Regions from separate parts of the Comamonas antarctica genome, predicted to be linked through region 2. Evidence: predicted binding sites of a transcription regulator. Region 2 holds the regulator's gene; the other holds the start of a gene.
What was found. The regulator FNR, encoded in region 2, switches genes on or off when oxygen is low (the NO sensors DNR and NnrR bind a similar motif). The targets are predictions, from matches to a motif close to TTGATNNNNATCAA.

Region 1: the regulator FNR is predicted to act here: its motif matches at 942-955, upstream of HUK68_RS09765 (COX15/CtaA family protein).

What each region holds. Positions count from the first base shown of each region.
Region 1 covers NZ_CP054840.1:2,050,931-2,057,246, reverse strand. Annotated here, with positions in the region: gene HUK68_RS09775 (hypothetical protein) at 199-546, opposite strand; gene HUK68_RS09770 (hypothetical protein) at 587-811, opposite strand; gene HUK68_RS09765 (COX15/CtaA family protein) at 1,135-2,307, shown strand; gene cyoE (heme o synthase) at 2,304-3,203, shown strand; gene HUK68_RS09755 (response regulator transcription factor) at 3,217-3,750, shown strand; gene HUK68_RS09750 (ATP-binding protein) at 3,772-5,001, opposite strand; gene HUK68_RS09745 (SURF1 family protein) at 5,110-5,835, opposite strand; gene cyoD (cytochrome o ubiquinol oxidase subunit IV) at 5,901-6,311, opposite strand; gene cyoC (cytochrome o ubiquinol oxidase subunit III) at 6,311-6,316, opposite strand, start outside.
Region 2 covers NZ_CP054840.1:2,644,447-2,650,762, reverse strand. Annotated here, with positions in the region: gene ccoO (cytochrome-c oxidase, cbb3-type subunit II) at 1-12, shown strand, start outside; gene HUK68_RS12280 (cbb3-type cytochrome oxidase subunit 3) at 24-164, shown strand; gene ccoP (cytochrome-c oxidase, cbb3-type subunit III) at 195-1,109, shown strand; gene HUK68_RS12270 (FixH family protein) at 1,195-1,476, shown strand; gene HUK68_RS12265 (hypothetical protein) at 1,527-1,847, shown strand; gene fnr (fumarate/nitrate reduction transcriptional regulator Fnr) at 1,856-2,575, opposite strand; gene hemN (oxygen-independent coproporphyrinogen III oxidase) at 2,770-4,152, shown strand; gene HUK68_RS12250 (sulfite exporter TauE/SafE family protein) at 4,303-5,013, shown strand; gene HUK68_RS12245 (cyclic di-GMP phosphodiesterase) at 5,264-6,316, shown strand, end outside.

The DNA of each region.
Region 1 (6,316 bases), 590 kb from region 2:
AGGCAATTTTCCGGATGGCCCATTGTCCCGCATGCGCTCAGGCCTTCACGCCGGCGACGCCATGGGCACGGCCTGAATCGCGGGGTTGATTGTTACAGATTGGCTGGGCATGTAGCAAGGCGTGTAATGGCCACTCATGGAGATGCGTATGACGCCACAGGATGCGGCGCGCGTGAGTGGCCGCCCGGCGCCTGGAGTTCACGGGTCGATGCCATATTGCGCGCGGAAAGCGGTCTCGAGATCTGCGCAGTCCTGCAGCGTGAGGTCGGCCCGCTTGCGGTCCTCGGGAGCGCGCGCGACTTCCTTGTTGCAGACCTTGATGGCTTCGCGCGCGACCCACTGCTCGTTGCCTTCGGGCGTGGACAGCAGCGAGCCGATCAGCATCAGCAGCGCAAATGCGCCTACCGGCAAGCCGATGAGCCAGGGCACGAGGCGGCTGCGCGCGGCGGGCGCCGCATGGATGGCGGGTTGTTTCCCGCACTGGGGGCAAGGCAGGCTGCTGTCGGCCAGTGCATGGCCGCAGGTGGGGCAGATAGGAGTGGGCATACCGCATTATGGGCGCAGCCCTCACGCTCCATGGCCGGCTTCAGGCAGCGGGCGCGTTGTTGCGCCGGTTGGTCCAGGAATCGACGATCAGCCGCTGGCCCATTTCATTGGCGCAGCGCAGGTGCAGCAGGATGCTGCCGCCCTTGCCGTCGTAGCGCACGGCCGAAGTGGTCAGCGGCTGGCCGCAGGAAAAGCAGGCGAAGCCATGTTCATGGGCTTGCAGGGGCAGGTCGGGAATGCGGGTGATATCGGCAACGTAGGTCATGTAATTCCTTGTGCCTTCCCTATCGGCCGTTGGCGCGCGTACTGTAGGGTGCTGGTTGCCGGGGCGCACGACACTCGATCCATAGGGTCACTTGCACACTCGCTGCGACGCGGCGCGCACACCGATAGAATTGACCCGGGACAATGCGCCATCGCCGGCGGTGTGCTATTTGGCGCGCAAGGTCCTGACTGCACTCCCCGCGCCCTGAATCAGCGCGGTTTTTTCTTGAGAGTGTTCAGATATTTCAGACAATCTTGAAAATTGTGCCTTCCTGCCGCAGACGGTCTGCACAGCGCACCTGATATGAGCCGAGTGATGACCTGATGACCAGTAGCCAGCCCCTTTACGACTTGGAACCCCTGCTGCACTTGATGCTGATCGGCGCGGTGATTGCACTGGCGCCGCTGGCCTGGGTCTGGTTTCGCAACCGCCAGCATGGCCCGGCCGAACGTCTGCTGGCACTGAGTGTCTTCACGCTGTTCCTGACCTTCGATCTGGTGATGTTCGGGGCGTTCACGCGCCTCACGGACTCGGGCCTGGGCTGCCCCGACTGGCCCGGTTGCTACGGCAACGCGAGCCCGCTGGGCGCGCATGTCGAAATCACGGCGGCGCAGACCGCGATGCCGACCGGGCCGGTGACCCATGGCAAGGCCTGGGTGGAGATGATCCACCGCTACCTCGCAACCGGAGTGGGCGTGCTGATCATTGCGCTGACGCTGCTGAGCTGGCGCCTGGCACGCAGGATGCCGCTGTCCGCGGGCCGCAGTCCGTGGTGGCCCACCGTGAGCCTGGTCTGGGTGTGCATCCAGGGAGCGTTCGGGGCGCTCACGGTGACCGAAAAACTGTTTCCTGCCATCGTGACCCTGCATCTGCTGGGCGGCACGGTGCTGCTGGCGCTGCTGTGCGTGCCCGCCGTGGCGCACGGCCTGGCCGTGCGGGGGCGCGCGCCCGAGCCGCTGGCCCCCTGGCTGCGCCGCGCCCTGGCTGGCGGCTTGGCGCTGCTGACGCTGCAGATCGCGCTCGGCGGCTGGGTCAGCACCAACTACGCGGTGCTCGCCTGCACCACCTTCCCGACCTGCCAGGGCAGCTGGTGGCCGGCAATGAATTTCTCCCAGGCATTCGAGATCTGGCGGCCGCTGGGCATGCTCAAGGATGGCAGCCATCTCGATTTCGAGGCCCTGACCGCCATCCATTACCTGCACCGCCTGGCCGCCTATGTCGTGGTGCCGGTGCTGGTGGCGCTGGTCTTTGCGCTGCGCCGCGGCCAGGCGCTTGCGCGCCAGCGCCGCTGGCTGGCCATCCTGCTGCTGCTGCAGGTGATGACCGGCTTGTCGAACGTTCTTTTTGACTGGCCGCTGCTTGCCGCCGTGCTGCACACCGGAGGCGCTGCGGCGCTGGTGGGCGTACTGGTCTGGAGCCTGGCGGCCAGCCGCACCTCTCGCGCGGACCCGGAGCTGCGCCAATCTCCCCCGAAGAAAGCCTTCGCTCGCGCATGACCACGGATACCCTGCTTTCCCCCGCTTCCCGCTTCTCCCAGTTCTACGCCCTGACCAAGCCCAGGGTGGTGCAGCTGATCGTGTTCTGCGCGCTGATCGGCATGGTGCTTGCCGTGCCCGGCTGGCCTTCGGCGCAGCAGTGGCTGCACATGGCGGTGTCGTGCATCGGCATCTGGCTGGTGGCGGCCGCGGCCGCGGCCTTCAACTGCCTGGTGGAAAAGCACATCGATGCGCGCATGCAGCGCACCTCGTGGCGTCCGACGGCGCGCGGCGAGCTGTCGAGTTCGCAGGCACTCGCATTTTCGGCCGCGCTGTGCACGGCGGGATCGGTCATCCTGTTCATCGGCAGCAATCCGCTGACGATGTGGCTCACACTCGCCACCTTTGTCGGCTATGCGGTCATCTATACCGTGGTGCTCAAGCCGCGCACGCCGCAGAACATCGTCATTGGCGGGGCTTCGGGCGCGATGCCGCCGGTGCTGGGCTGGGCCGCCATGACCGGTCAGGTCGGGCCCGAGGCCTTGATCCTGTTCCTGATCATCTTCCTCTGGACGCCGCCGCATTTCTGGGCACTGGCGCTGTACCGCGTGGAGGACTACCGCAAGTCGGGCCTGCCGATGCTGCCCGTGACGCATGGCAGCGAGCACACGCGGCTGCAGATCCTGCTCTACACGGTGGTGCTGTTTGCCGCCTGCCTGCTGCCCTTCCTCTACGGCATGAGTTCCTGGCTCTACCTCGCGGCCGCGGTGATCCTGGGCGCGGGATTCTGCGCCTACGCCTGGCGCCTGCGCCGCGCGTATTCGGACGCGCTGGCCTGGCGCACTTTCCGTTTCTCGCTGGTGCACCTGAGCCTGCTGTTCGCGGCGCTGCTGGTGGACCACTACCTGTTCTTCTGAGGAAGGCCACGCCATGGACACCCGCCTGCTGCTTCTGGTCGAGGATGACGACGCATTTGCGCGCACCCTGGCGCGCTCCTTCGAGCGGCGTGGCTACCAGGTGCTGCGCGCGGCCAGCGCCGATGAGGTCAAGGCCTTGCTGCAAGAGCACCGGCCCGGCTATGCGGTCATGGACTTGAAGCTCGCGGGCAATGCGTCGGGGCTCAACTGCATACAGATGCTGCATGAGCAAAACCCCGAGGCGCTGATCGTGGTGCTCACCGGCTATGCGAGCATCGCGACGGCCGTAGAGGCCGTGAAGCTGGGCGCCTGCCACTATCTGGCGAAGCCTTCGAACACGGACGATATCGAAGCCGCGTTCGGCCGCATCGCGGGCGACACCGAAGTCGAGCTGACGCAGCAGACCAGCTCGATCAAGACGCTGGAGTGGGAGCACATCCACGAGACGCTGGCCGAAACCGGCTTCAATATTTCCGAGGCCGCACGGCGCCTGGGCATGCACCGGCGCACGCTGGCGCGCAAGCTCGAGAAGCGCCAGGTGAAGTAAACGCTGGACCGGGGCGCGCGCTCAGTGCGGCGCGAGCATGATCGAGGCCAGCGGAAAGCGGATCGTCACCTCGGCGCCGCCGTCATCGCGGTTGCGTGCCGACGCCGTGCCTTCAAGCGAACGCGCGACATTGGTCACCAGGAACAGCCCGACGCCGCGGCCCGCGCGGTCGGTCTTGTTCGACTGCTGGTACTTGCCGAAATGGCGCAGGATCTCGGGCGCGAAACCAGTGCCGCGGTCCAGCACCGTGATCACCAGCTGGTCGTCCTCGCGGCGCAGGCGCATCTCGACCTCGTCGGCCGAGGCCTCGAGCGCGTTGTCCAGCACATTGCAGATCATCTGCTGCAAGGCGGTATCCGAGATGATGGGCAGGTCCTGCGCGATATCGTTGCGGTAGCGAAAGCGTCCCGGGTGGTGGGTTTCCTGCCACTGCGCGATCAGCCGGTCCATGAAACGGAACAAGGTGGTGGGCTGGGGCGCATCGGCGCGCGCCTCGCCCGCCGACAGCAGCACATTGCTCACGATGCTCTTGCAGCGCAGCAGTTGCTGCTGCATCTCATCGAGATCCTGCTGCAGCCCGGGCTGGCGCGTGATCTCGGGCATGCGCTGCCAGTCGCCCAGGATCACCGACATCGTGGCCAGCGGCGTGCCCAATTCATGCGCCGCGCCCGTGGCCAGCAGGCCCATGCGCACGATGTGTTCCTCTTCGCTGGCACGCTGGCGCATGTCGGCCAGGCGCGAGTCGCGCCGGCGCAGGTTGCCGACGATGCGCGTGAGAAAGATCACCAGCAGCACGGTGGTCAACACGAAGCAGGTCAGCAGTCCCATCACGTAGAGGTTGTGGTCGGGCTCGATGGCCAGCGGCCGCGAGGATCCGGCCAGGTCGATGGCGCACAGCGCGGTGATGACCGCGATCACCCAGGTGTAGGCCGTGGGCAGCAGCACCGCGCTGAGCACGGCCTGCAGCAGGAACAGGTAGACGAAGGGGTTGCTGGCGCCGCCGCTCAGGTACAGCTGCACCGACAGCGCGGCGACATCGGCGAGCAGCGCGCAGAACAGCCCGAGGCTGGTGACGTTGCGCCGGCGCCATTTGAACCAATACAGATAACCGAGGTTGGTGACGATCAGCGCCATCAGCACGGCGGTCATCTCGGGCAGCGGCAGCGGAATGTCCAGGCCGTAGTGCACGATGGCAATGGTCACGACCTGGCCGACCACGGCAAGCCAGCGCAGCTGTATCAGCAGCTGCATGTTCTTGCGTTCGGTGGTCAGGTCGACCTGGGACAGCGGATCGGAGGAGCGGGCGCGTAGGGGGCGATTCACCGCTGCGATTTTGCCGCAGCCGGTGAATCGGCCGCCCTACAAGGTCTTGGGCTCGGGCTGGCTGCGGCGCCGTTCCCAGCGCACCACCACGGCCGCGGCGACCAGTACCATGGCGGCCATGCCATACCAGGTCAGGGCATAGACCAGGTGGCTGTTGTGGAACGAGATCACGGTCATGCCCGGACGCGGCCAGGCCTGAGCGGCCACCGGCTGGCCGGGGCGGCCCGCATCGATGAAGTAGGGCGCGGCACGCTCCAGGCCCTGGGCCGCGGCAATGGCCGCGACATCGCGCGAATACCAGCGCTGCTGCGCGGCATCGTTGTCCCGCAGGAAACCGCCGCCCGGCTCGGCCATGCGCAGCAGGCCGGTGACGGTCTGGGGCGCGTCGCCCGCGCCGCTGCGGTCGGGCTGCCAGGCCTGGCGCTCGCCGGCGGGAATGAAGCCGCGGTTGACCAATGTCTGGCTGCCATCGGCGGCCTGCAGCGGCGTGAGCACCCAGAAGCCCGCGCCCAGCTCGGTGACGGCCTGCGCCAGCACCGTCTTTTGCGGCAGGAATTGCCCCGCCAGCGTCACGGGCAGGTATTCGTGCTGCTGCGCGTTGACCTGAGGCCACTCTGCTGGCGCAGGCGCGGCCACGGGCGCGGCGCGCACGCGCTCGTTGACACGCTCGATCAGGTCGAGCTTCCAGGCACGGCGCTGCAGCTGCCAGGTGCCCAGGCCCAGGAAGGAAACAAACAAGGCCACGCCCACGAATGCGAGCATGGCCTTGAGAGCAGTGGAGCGCGGACCCGCGGGTCCGGCGCTCGATGCTTTGGCTTCGGCAGTGGTCAAGGCTGCGGTGTCGTCGTGGCGGCAGGCGACATGTCGTGGTTGGGCATCATGTTGGCGTTCATGTGGAACATGACCCAAAGCGTGCCCGACAGCGCGATGACCACGAAGATGATGGTGAAGATCGTCGACAGCAGCGTCCAGCCGGCTTCGATCTTGCTGTCGATGTGCAGGAAATAGTACATGTGCACCAGGATCTGCACGATGGCAAATGCGCCGAGCACCAGCACCGCAGTGGCGCGGCCTTCGATGACCTTGGCCATGATCAGCCAGAACGGGATGGCCGTCAGGATCACCGACAGCACGAAGCCCGTCATGTAGCCGGAGAAGCTGCTGTGCGGGCCGACCTCGTGGTGGTGGTCGTCATGCGCGTCGTGCGCATGGCCGGCGTGGATGTCGTGTGCGCTCATTACAG
Region 2 (6,316 bases):
GCGCTCAAGTAGGGAGGCCACACATGGACATCATCACTACCATGCGCATCGTGGTCACGCTGGCGTCGTTTGCCATCTTTGTCGGCATCTGGTGGTGGGCCTATGCCCGCCGCAACCAGGCACGCTTCGACGAGGCAGCGCAACTGCCGTTCGCGCAGGACTGAAGCGTCCTGCCTGCATAACGAGAACCACCCATGAGCGATTTCGTAAACAATTTCTGGTCGATCTTCGTGATCGTACTGACCCTCGGCGGCATCCTGTTTTGCGCGTTGCTGCTGTTCTTCACGGGCCGCAAGAAGGTCGTGTCCGCCGAAGACAGCACCACCGGCCATGTCTGGGACGGCGACCTGCGCGAGCTGAACAACCCGCTGCCGCGCTGGTGGGTCTGGCTGTTCGTGATCACCGTGATCTTCGGCATCGTCTATCTCGCGGCCTATCCGGGCCTGGGATCGATGTCGGGCAAGCTCGGCTGGTCGCAAGTCGGCGCCTACGAGGCCGAGATGGCCAAGGCCAAGGCGCAGATCGAGCCGCTGTATGCGCGCTTCGCGGGCATGACGCCCGAGCAGCGCGCCGAGGATCCGCAGGCGATGGCCATTGGCGAGCGCCTGTTCATGAACAACTGCGCGCAGTGCCATGGCTCGGACGCGCGTGGCGGCAAGAGCTTTCCCAACCTGACGGATGGCGACTGGCTGCATGGCGGCGCGCCCGAGCAGATCCAGCAGACCATCACCGAAGGCCGTTTCGGCATCATGCCGCCGATGGCCGCTGCGGTGGGCACGCCCGAAGACGTGCGCAACCTGGCGCACTACGTGCTGAGCCTGTCGGGCAGCCCGAACGACTCGCTGCGCGCCTCGCTGGGCAAGTCGCATTTCACGGCCTGCGCGGCCTGCCACGGCATGGACGGCAAGGGCAACCAGGCCATGGGCGCGCCCAACCTGACCGACGACGTCTGGCTGCACGGCTGGGGTGAGGCGGCGATCATCGACATCGTCACCCACGGCAAGCAAAACCAGATGCCGGCGCAAAAGGACAAGCTGACCGAAGGCCAGATCGGCGTCCTGACGTCCTATGTCTGGAGCCTCTCCAACAAGGCAGGCGCTGCTCACTGAGCACGCCAGGCCGGGGGCGATGCGCGTGCATCGCCCTTTTTCCGTTCAGCGTGCCGCGCGCTGGGCGCCCCATTGAAAGCCCCCCATGACACAGAAAACCTCTCCCGCACACGATCCCCGCCCCTGGTGGAAATTCGGTTTCGTCTGGATGGTCATCGGCGGCCCGGCCGTCGTGGTCGTGGCGGGCGTGGTCACCTTCTGGATTGCCGCCACGCACCCCGATCCGGTGATCGACCCGGATTACTACCGCCACGGCAGCGAGATCAACAAGACGCTGTCAGAGACCCCCGACATGCGCCTGGCGCCCGCGATGACCGGCCGCAACCATGCGGCCACCCCGGCCGAACTCGCGCCCGTCGACCGCTGAAACCCGTCCGCGGGTTTTCCGCAGCGTCCTCCTGCGTGCTTGCCGGCAGAATGAAAGCCTGGCTGCAAAAGGAGTTCCCGATGTGGGCAAGACGCTTGATGTGGATTCTCTGGCCGGCATTTCTCGCTGCCTGCGCAATGGAAATGCTGGTGTTTGCCGTGGTCGATCCCGCCCAGATCCAGTGGCAGGGCGCCGCGCTCGACTGGAGCCGGCAGGCTTTCTACACGCTGTCCTTCTTCGTGTTCTGGCTGGTCATCAGCGCCGCCGGGGCCTTGACCTGTCTGCTCGGCCTGCGCCCGGCCGAGGTCAACAGCTGGGGCAGTGAAGGGCCCCTGCGGCATCGCCGCCGCACCCCGGTGCGTCCTTCCTGAGACGACGCCTAGTCGCAGCGCTGGCTGTTGACGATGCGCTTGAGTGCGTCCGTATCCAGGATGCGGATATGCCGCTGCTTGACCTCGACGATGCCGTCCTCGACGAATTTCGAGAAGGTGCGGCTCACGGTTTCAAGCTTGAGGCCCAGGTAGCTGCCGATTTCCTCGCGCGTCATGCGCAGCACCAGTTCCGACTGCGAGAAGCCGCGCGCATGCAGGCGCTGCACCAGGTTCAGCACAAAGGCCGCGAGCCGTTCCTCGGCCCGCATGCTGCCCAGCAGCAGCATGACGCCATGCTCGCGCACGATCTCGCGGCTCATGACCTTGTGCACGTGGTTCTGCAGCACCGTGACCTCGCGCGAGAGCTCCTCCAGCCGGTCGAACGGCATCACGCAGACTTCGGCGTCCTCGAGCGCCACGGCGTCGCAGGTATGGCGGTCGTTGACGATGCCGTCGAGGCCGATGATCTCCCCGGCCATCTGGAACCCGGTGACCTGGTCGCGGCCGTCTTCGGTCGCCACGCAGGTCTTGAAAAAGCCCGTGCGGATCGCGTACAGCGAGGAAAACGGCTCGCCGTTGTGGAACAGCAGGCTGCCGCGCTTGACCTTGCGCCGCACCGCGACGATGGTGTCGATGCGCTGCATCTGGTCTTCGTTCAGGCCGATGGGCAGGCACAGCTCGCGCAGGTTGCAGTTGGAACAGGAGGCTTTGATCGCTTGTAGACTCATTGATGGGACCTCGGGGTGGACGGGGCCAACCCCCTTTATCGCATGGAACGCCGGCGCGTGCAGCGTCCGATACCTCTGGCCGCCGCTGACATGCATCAAATTGTCGCAGGCGTGGCGTGCGCAAGTCTTGATCGACATCAAGGTCCGGCAGGGTGCCTTGCGGCACAGTAGCCCAAAGCCCAAGGAAACCCCCCATGACCGCAATCACCCCCGAGCTGTTGCAGCGCTTTGACGTGCCGGGCCCGCGCTATACCTCGTTCCCTACCGCCGACCGTTTTGTCGAGGCCTTCGGCCAGGAGGACTACATCCTGGCGCTTCAGCAGCGCCGCCAGGGCGCGCCCGGTCTGGCGCGGCCGCTGTCGCTGTATGTGCACATCCCGTTTTGCGAGTCGCTGTGCTACTACTGCGCCTGCAACAAGATCGTCACGCGCCATCCCGAGCGCGCGCAGACCTATCTGCAATACCTGGCGCGCGAGATCGCGCTGCATACCGAACACTGCGGCACCGGCCAGCCCGTGAGCCAGCTGCATCTGGGCGGCGGCACGCCGACCTTTCTGAGCGACGCCGGCCTGGCGGAGTTGATGGCGCTGCTGCGCAGCCATTTCAACTTCCAGCCCGGCGGCGAGTATTCGATCGAGGTCGATCCGCGCACCGTCACGCCCGAACGCCTGGCCTATCTGGCGCAGCTGGGCTTCAACCGCTTGAGCTTCGGCGTGCAGGACTTCGACGCCGACGTGCAGAAGGCCGTGCACCGCGAGCAACCGGCGAGCCAGGTCTTCGCGCTGGTGCAGGCGGCGCGCGCGCTGGGTTTCGAATCGGTCAATGTCGACCTGATCTACGGCCTGCCATGCCAGACGCCGCAGTCGTTCGAGCGCACGCTGGCCCAGGTCGGCGAGCTGCGGCCCGACCGCATCGCGCTCTATGCCTATGCCCACCTGCCCGAGCGCTTCAAGCCGCAGCGGCGCATCGATACCGCGGCGCTGCCGGGCGCGGCCGCCAAGCTGGCGATGCTGGCGCGCGCGCTGGAGAGCTTCGAGCAGGCCGGCTATGTCTATGTGGGCATGGACCATTTCGCGCTGCCCACGGACGCGCTGGCCGTGGCCAAGCGCCAGGGACGCCTGCACCGCAACTTCCAGGGCTACAGCACCCAGCCCGACTGCGACCTGATTGCGCTGGGCGTCTCGGCCATCGGCCGGGTAGGGGCGACCTACAGCCAGAATGCGAAGGACCTCGACGAGTACTACGACTTCCTCGACCAGGGCCGGCTGCCCGTGGTGCGCGGGCTGGCGCTGGGCCGCGACGACCTGATCCGGCGCGCCGTGATCATGGCGCTGATGTGCCAGGGCGAAGTGCTGTTCGAGGCGCTGGACCAGGCCTGGCTGATCGATTCGCGGCGCTATTTCGCAGCCGAACTGGAGATGCTGGCCGAGTTGCAGTCCCAGGGCATGGTGGAAATCGACGCCGAAAGCCTGCGCGTGACCGCGATGGGCTGGTATTTCGTGCGCGCAGTAGCCATGACGTTCGACCGCTATTTGCAGGCCGACCGCAACCGCGCACGGTTTTCACGCATCATCTAGGTACCTCTGCACAAATCCCTGCGGCTGTTGGCAGCACGGCTCGCGAGGTTTGTGCAAAGCATCCCTAGGTTTTTTTGCCGCGCGTCAGGTTAAGCTGGCCGCAGCCTGGACGGCCGCAGCGCCGTCTTTCCACCCCTCTTTCCTGCCACCATGTTGCTTAGCCTGATCTGGACTGCTGCCGTGATGGGCCTCATGGGCGGCCCGCATTGCCTTGCCATGTGCGCCGCGCCCTGCGCCGTGGTCACGTCGGCGGGGGCCACGGGGGGCAGCGTGGTGCAGGTGCATGGCCGGCGCAGCCGGCTATGGCTGCGCGGCACGCTGTTTCACGCGGGCCGGGTCGCAGGTTACGCCAGCCTGGGCGCGCTGGCCGCCGTCGCGGTCGAAGGGCTGGCCTGGCTCAATATGCGCACCACGGCCATGCAGCCGGTCTGGACCTTCATGCATCTGGGCATCATGCTCTGGGGCATCCTGATGATGGTGCAGGCGCGCCAGCCAGCATGGATCGAAGGCGCGGGCCGCGCGCTGTGGCGGCGCGTGCAGCCCGTGGTGGCGGCGCCGGGAGGCAGCTTTGCCTCGGGCTTCGTCTGGGCGTTGATGCCCTGCGGCCTGCTGTATTCGGCGCTGCTCGTGGCCGCGCTCAGCGGCGGGGCGCTGGCGGGTGCGTTGTCCATGGCGGCATTTGCGCTGGGCAGCGGGCTTTGGCTGCTGGCCGCCCCCTGGCTCTGGGGCCGTCTGCGCGGCCGGCTCAATGGCTTGCGCGCGCATTGGGGCAGCCGCGCCGCAGGGCTGCTGCTGTTTGGCGTGGCCGCCTGGGCGCTGTGGATGGACCTGGTCTACAAGCCTTCGCTTTGGTGCCGCTAGGCCGGGCATCGCAATGCCGGGCAGCGTAATGCCGGGCAGCGCAATGCCGGGCAGCGCGGTGCTGCATCAGGCCCCATCAGTGGCCCCGCTGACGCCTGTCTCGCGGGTTCCTTCAACTGGCGCATGATCGCCTGGCCCGGTGCAAAAAAGCTGCACACTATCGCAAAGCCACGCCCACCCCTCAAGAACTGGCGATAATCGTCGAAACAAACGGGCAGTTGTGCAACCTTTTGTACAGTACGCTTTCAGTGTGAACTCATCTGTCCTGATCAATCCGCAAGCCTTGCGCGTAGGCATGTACATCCAGCTGGAAGTCGGCTGGATGCGCCATCCTTTTCCCGTCAACAGCTTTCGCATTGCCTCCGATAGCCAGCTCCAGACCGTCCAGGCGCTCGGGCTGGATGCCATCCGTTATTTTCCCGACCGCAGCGACATCGTTGCTTCCGAAGCTGCGGATGCCGGCATTGCCGATGCTGTCTCCGATGCGCATGCGACCATCGATGCGCGTGTGGAGGCGCAGCAACTCCCGGCTCCCGCTTCGGATGCAGCCGCGCCAGAGCCCGAGGCAGCGCCGGCGCGCAGCGCGCAGCGCTGGCAGTGCTGCGATGCACGCTATCGCGCTGCCGCGCAGGACTACTTGCAGCTCCAGGCCAATGCCGCCACCGAACCGGCGCAGGCCATGGCCCGCGCCGGCGCCATGGTGCAGAGCTACCTGCAGGATGTGCTGCCCACGGGCGACCTGGTGATCCGGCTGCTGTCCGAAACCTCGGGCAACCGCCAGGCCGAGCATCCGATCAACGTCACCGTGCTGAGCCTGCTGCTGGGCAAGGCGCTGGGCATGGGTGCCGCCCAGTTGCAGGAGCTGGGCATGGCAGCGCTCTTGCACGACATAGGCAAGGACTCGGCGCCCGGGGCGCCTTTGCCGACGCGTGCGCAATACGAGCGCCATGTGGGCGATTCGGTGGCTCTGGCGATGGGCATGGGGGCATCCAGCGAGGTGCTGACGGCCATTGCCCAGCACCACGAATTTGCCGACGGCAGCGGCTTTCCGCTGCACCTGATCGACGAGGACCTGAGCCCGGCGGGCAAGGTGCTGTGCCTGGTCAACGCCTATGACCGCCAGTGCAATCCCGAGCATGCGCAGACCGGCCAGACCCCGCACGAGGCCTTGTCCGCGCTGTACTCCCAGCAACGCGAGCGCTTCGACGCCGTGATGCTGCGCGCCTTCATCCGCATGATGGGCGTCTATCCGCCCGGCTCGGTGGTGCAGCTCGCCGATGGGCGTTACGCGATGGTGGTATCG